DNA from 2 places in the Pseudoalteromonas sp. Of7M-16 genome. Region 2 is predicted to be linked to the other one. Evidence: riboswitches for the same ligand, from Rfam matches in the RefSeq annotation. Region 2 holds a riboswitch; the other holds the start of a gene.
What was found. Region 2 has a riboswitch for cobalamin ahead of MHN81_RS04320 (TonB-dependent receptor). Riboswitches for the same ligand answer to the same signal wherever they lie in the genome.
Positions count from the first base shown of each region.

Region 1: linked by a shared signal. The riboswitch ahead of MHN81_RS16205 (ABC transporter ATP-binding protein) and the one ahead of MHN81_RS04320 (TonB-dependent receptor) in region 2 are both predicted to bind cobalamin.

Region 1 covers NZ_JAKRFY010000015.1:123,235-126,421, forward strand. Annotated here, with positions in the region: gene MHN81_RS16190 (FAD:protein FMN transferase) at 1-393, shown strand, start outside; gene nqrM ((Na+)-NQR maturation NqrM) at 533-745, shown strand; gene MHN81_RS16200 (histidine phosphatase family protein) at 797-1,396, shown strand; cobalamin riboswitch at 1,403-1,539, shown strand; gene MHN81_RS16205 (ABC transporter ATP-binding protein) at 1,617-2,447, shown strand; gene MHN81_RS16210 (iron ABC transporter permease) at 2,444-3,187, shown strand, end outside.
Region 2 covers NZ_JAKRFY010000003.1:132,699-135,885, reverse strand. Annotated here, with positions in the region: gene MHN81_RS04335 (2-dehydropantoate 2-reductase) at 1-452, opposite strand, end outside; gene MHN81_RS04330 (VanZ family protein) at 449-802, opposite strand; gene MHN81_RS04325 (YajQ family cyclic di-GMP-binding protein) at 1,007-1,489, shown strand; cobalamin riboswitch at 1,575-1,747, shown strand; gene MHN81_RS04320 (TonB-dependent receptor) at 1,787-3,187, shown strand, end outside.

The DNA.
Region 1 (3,187 bases), on a different contig from region 2:
GAAGGTGTACCTTGGCGTATCGCCATCGAAAAACCGGATGCACCTGCTGGGCAACGTCAAATTCACCGTGTTGTAGAGCCAGGTAATAATGCCATCGCGACATCTGGGGATTATAGAATTTTCTACGAAATGGATGGTGAAGTATTTACACATTTAATTGACCCAGGTACAGGTAAGCCTGTACGTCATGACTTAGTGTCTGTAACGGTATTGCATCCATCTGCAATGACAGCCGATGGGCTGGCCACAGCGCTCACAGTGATGGGGACACAACGAGCGAGAGCTTATGCAGAAAAACATAACCTACCAGTATATTTGATTAGTAAAACCGATGCTGGGCTAGAGACATTCTCAAGTACAGCTTTTGCGCCGTATTTAGATGTAAAAAAGTAACCAGTGAATTAGGTTAAATATCATTGCTTTTAGTGTGGTAAATTCATTCAACTTTGGCAGATTTAGATATATAATATCGAAAGTATACCGTCAGTTGCTTGGATATTGACCAAGCTAGTTTATTGAGGGGCCTTTGCCTATGTCACTATTTATTCTTACCTTTGGATTACTTGTATTGATTGCTGCAGCTATGGCTGTGGGTGTTATAGTTCAGAAAAAATCAATGGCAAGCAGCTGTGGTGGTTTAGGCTCTATGGGTATCGACAAAATTTGTGATTGTGATGATCCATGTGACAAGCGTAAAAAGCGTTTGGCGAAAGAACAGTCTTGGCGCGAAAACCAAATTTTATAAATTGATTTAAAAACGCAGGGTATCCTGCGTTTTTATTGTCTGTTTGATCAGATGATCCAAACTCTTTATTTTGTTCGTCATACCAAAACAACACAGTCGGGCAAGCTGTTGGGTAAAACTGACCCTCCCCTTACCACTGCTAGTCATCAGCAATTACTCACTATTTTTGATTCTCTTTCCAAGCCTGATAGGGTGATAAGTTCCCCAAAACTTCGTTGTTTGGAGCCAGCACAAACATATGCTGAAAAATCAGGTCTCATCCTATCTATAGAAAATGAGTTGCAAGAGATGGATTTTGGACTTTGGGATGGCAAAAGCTATGATTGGTTGTGGCAAAATACAGCTCAACCAAGTATTGGTGAATTCTGGCAAAACCCTTGGGATATCGCAGTTCCAGAGGGAGAGTCCATGATTAGCTTCAGCACTAGAATCGCATTGTGGTGGCACAATTTTACTGCCGATCGCACCGATGACACTGTTTTGATAGTGACTCACGGCGGCGTGATAAAACAGTTGCTAGCACTTTGGCTCGAGCTTCCTAACGGTGTCTCAAGTCACTTAAATTGTTTTGAAGTTGGTTATGGCTGCGTGGTTAAAGTAACCGTTTTTTATGATGAAAATGGCAAGGCATGGCCCAAAGTTGTGTTTTAGCCATCTAGACTTCATAATACACAAAATTATTTCGACATCACTTGGGAATGAGGTGCAAGCCCTCAGCTGTCCCCGCAACTGTAAGTGCGTCAGATCGACTAGCCGCACAAAGCCAGATACCAAGGTTGAAATAACAGCTTAAGCGGGCGCACTTAAGTTACATCCACATGTTTCATTTGTTTTGCAAGCTGTAGTGATGTGTGCCCGAAAAAGAGGAATTATGGCGGCAGCACAAGTATCAGTTAGTAACCTACATCTAGTTATCAATAATAAATCCATTTTAACTGACATGAGTTTTTCTATCGAACAGGGGCAGTTCCTTGGCTTGATAGGTCCAAATGGAGCAGGGAAATCTTCATTGCTACGATGCCTGTACCGCTTTCAAGATCAAACATCTGGTACTATTACGATAGATGGTAAAAATATCGCGGAATTTAACCGGCAAGATTATGCACGTAAAGTTGCAGCTGTACTGCAGGAGATCCCAAGTCAGTTCAACCTCGGGGTGTTTGATGTGGTCGCAATGGGTTTGACCCCCCATAAAAGTCTATTTGCGAGTGTGTCTCTGCGCGATAAACAGGCCATTCAAGAAGCGCTATTAAAAGTCGGATTGACTTACAAACAAAAGCAGCCCTACGAATCGTTGTCAGGAGGGGAAAAACAAAGGGTTATGATTGCAAGAGCAATTGTGCAAAGCCCAAGTTTGCTGCTGATGGATGAGCCGACCAGTCACCTGGATGTGAAATATCAAATTGAAATTATGGCATTGGCAAAATCACTGGGGATCACGGTCGTTGCTTCCTTTCATGATTTGAACCTAGCTGCTGCATTATGTGATTCAATTTTGGTTATAAATAATGGAAAGTTGGTTGCGCACGGTTCACCACAAAGTGTGGTCTCATCGTCTATGCTTGCACAAGTTTTCGGTGTAAATGCGGATGTAACTTTGCAGCAATGTGCTGAGCGTGAGCACGCTATTCCCCATATTCGCTATCAATACCAGTCACTGCAATCTGCGATTAATAGCGGTACCTCAAGGAGTCAGCGATGAGGTTTGCGGCAAGTAACGTTTTGTTGTTGGTGTGTTTATTTACCTTCGTTTGTAGCCTGAGCATTGGTGCAGTACAGGTTGACTTTTACGATGTATGGTTAGCACTTTGGTCATATGACAACACACAATTGGCGCAAAAAATCGTAATAGAGCTCAGGCTTCCACGAGCCGTTCTCGCATTTTTGGCTGGCGCAGGGCTGGCAACAGCAGGGCTGATTTTACAAACAGTTACTCGCAATCCTCTTGCTGATCCATATCTTTTTGGCATTTCTTCTGGTGCATCATTTGGTGTAGTTTTACTACTCACCTTGTTTGGGGTTCAAAGTGGGTTAGCGATGTCTGGGGCAGCACTTCTTGGCAGTATATGCGCAATGAGCTTGCTGCTTTTGATTGCTTATCATAAAGGAACTGCACAAATAGAAAATATGCTACTTGCTGGTGTTGCGCTATCTTTCTTGTTCAATGCCTTCACTAGCTTGCTTTTGTATTGGAGTGATCCTCAAGCGGTCAGTGCCATTATATTTTGGAGTCTCGGCAGTTTTAGTCGAGCTGATTGGGCTTGGATGTGGTTACCATCGATTGTTGTAATAAGTGGGTTGGTGATTGTAATTTGCTTTAGGCGACATTTAAATGCGTTGCTTTTGGGGGACGAAAGTGCTGTTACGCTGGGGGTTAATGTTCATCGACTACGCTTGGGCATGTTACTGGTAAGCTCTTTGTTGACGGCAGTGTTAGTTGCA
Region 2 (3,187 bases):
CTCTTAGCCTGTACATTACAGGCCCCTAACTGTGTAAGCCCTGGTCCTTTGAATATCACAGTATTATAGTCAGGTTTCATCCCTCCCATTGATGTACTCAAAAAGTAGAGCGCTTGAGTCGGTTGCAAAATACTATTGAAATGGTTGAGGTCGCTCATCCCGTTGTGGCTCAAAATCACATTGGCATCTTGGCTTAGGTGAGGGGAGAGCGCTTCCATGGCCGAAACTAATTGGTAAGCTTTGACTGGGACAATACATGTGTGTATTTTTTCATTGAGGTCCGCCAGTGTAGTCAAATTAACATTTAATCGTGTACGTTGCTTGCCATTGATAAAAAAGAAGTCTTGCTTTGAAGCGGTGCGGGTAATTAAAGTCACACAGTGGTTATGCGACAGTTTTTCAGCGAGTAATAAGCCGACGGCACCACACCCCAAAATGTAAATATCACTCATTGCTCCCCTCGGCGCAGTCTATATTTGCGAAACAGCCAGATGGCTACAAAATAGCTGATGGCGCCCATCACATCGGCAATGAAATCACCGAGTGATGCTTGTCGATATGGTAAGGTAGATTGCATCCATTCAACTGCTGCCCCGTAGCCGATTAAGAGTGTCATATGAAACCAAATTTTGAATCTAAATGCGTGGTGGGAAAAAAACGCTAGCGCGAAAAACACACCAAAATGCACCACTTTGTCTAGGTGCTCAATTCTAACGACATGATTTTTAACTTCTTTTGCAAACAGATAAGTAATGACTATCAAAAATAACAGCAACAGTGTTCGATATACTTGTCTTGTCACATGCACTCCAACTCCAACGTGATGAAGATTCAGTATAACACTGAAATATTAAAAGTGGCTTAATAGTAAACGTATGAATAGTCAACAATATAAGCGCTTGATCGTTTCTAAAAATAACTGGCGTGAGCATTGTGTAAAAAACTATATATTATTGCGTCTGAGCGTTGTTATAATTCTCCGTAAATTTGTTTTGAGGAGAAAGCAATGCCTTCTTTTGATATCGTATCTGAAATAGAAATGACGGAAGCTAAAAACACCGTTGACAATGCAAACCGAGAGCTGGAAACACGCTATGACTTTCGTGGTGTTGAAGCATCAATTGAGCTTAAAGATGAAGTAATTCAATTAAAATCTGAATCTGAACAGCAGGTAATGCAATTGTTCGACATGGTGGTTGGCAAAGCAGCAAAGCGAGGCTTGGATGTTGGCAGCTTCGAGTTGAAAGATGTAGAGCGCAGTGGTAAAACTTTTGCTCGCAAAGTTGCGTTGAAGCAAGGTATTGATAAAGATATGGCGAAAAAAATCGTCAAACTTATCAAGGATTCTAAGTTGAAAGTACAGGCTGCTATTCAAGGTGAAGAAGTGCGTGTAACGGGTAAAAAACGAGATGATTTACAAGAAGTCATGCAGTTGATCCGCACAGCGGAACTCGGTCAGCCTTTCCAATTTAAAAACTTCAGAGACTAATCTTAAAACTCTGAGAGTTTCAGTGTCTAAATATGGCACTGGAACTCTAGACGTCCATTGACAATCCCCCCTTAAATCTCGGACAATATGCGCGGAATTTCGAGGTGCCAAAAGATATATACGGAATATAAATGTAATGGATAATCGGGAAGTTGGTGCGCAAGTATAGGACTTGGTAAACCCAACGCTGCCCCCGCAACGGTAAAACTAAATTTAAATAGTTGAGCCCGGAGACCGGCCTTGAATTTGACTTATTTGATGAAACTTTGTGCGGTGGGCACAAGGTAGGGGATCTTCATGATAAAAATATCTGCGCTAAGCGCTGCTGTAATAGCAGCGGTTTCATTTCACACGTCTGCTTCTCAAGAAATTGAACGCATTACAGTAACCGCAAACAAAATCGAACAGTCACAAAAAGATGTGCTAGCAGCTGTGTCGGTTATAGACCGCGCTGACATTGAGCGTAGTGGCGCACGTGACCTTGCAACCATATTATCTCAGCAAGCTGGAATTCAAATTAATGCAAACGGCAGTTTTGGTCACACGACGACTATTGCATTGAGAGGCGGAAGTTCAGATCACACTTTAGTGTTAATTGATGGTGTTCGAGTGGGTTCAGCGACATTAGGTTACAAGTCGATTGAAAAAATCCCATTGCAAAGTGTTGAGCGTGTTGAAATTGTTAAAGGCTCACGCGCTGCGATTTATGGTTCGGACGCAATGGCAGGTGTGATCAACATTATTACTCGTCGAGCTGAGCATACCACAGCTGATGTTACTGTTGGCAGTAACAGTTACCGCAATGGGCAAGTGGCGACGTCTTATACCTATGAAGACCTGACAATATTGGCTAACTTAGGGCATGAAGAAACCGATAATTTTGACGTATTACAAGGTACACAGCCAGACTCAGACGGTCATGACAATACCAGTTTGGGCCTCAAAGCCGAGTATCAAATCGCACCTGATAGCAAGCTATTTGCAGCTTTCCAAGGCAGTGAAGGGGATACATTCTATGATAATCCTTTTGGTTCACAAAACGACACTGCGTATCTTGATGAATACGATAATCAAGTGCTGAGTTTGGGCTTTGAAACTCAGTTAGGTCAAACCTCACACGCCTTTACAGTGACAAAATCTCAAGATGAATCAGTGAGTGTAGACGAGTCTAAAAGACAGAAAACGATCACTAAGCGCACCATATTTAACTACGATGGGCATATCGATGTCCAAGAAAACCTTGTTGTTTTGGGCGGGGTAAGTGCATCAGAAGATGATGTATCGGCTTCGACGTTAGTTTATGAGCAAAGCACACGAGATACTTTGGGTGTGTTTGTGGGGTCAGTGTATGAATATGACCAAGCGCTTGTTGAAGCGACAGTGCGTTACGATGACGATGACCAATTTGGCAGTGAAGTTACACACAGCGTAGCATTGGGGTACAAGGTACACCGTGATGCAACATTTAGATTTGCGCATAATACAGGCTACAAAGCTCCAACTTTCAATGACCTGTATTATCCTGGTTCAGGAAACCCGGCACTACTGCCTGAAGAGTCAGATAACTTTGAGCTTGGCTTGAAAGCGTCACTGGCTGATACCACGGTTGATTTTGCAGTTTATCGCACCGATTATACAAACAAAATAGCTTGGGCGCCGAACGCTCAAGGCAATTGGGCACCTGCCAATATTGACAAT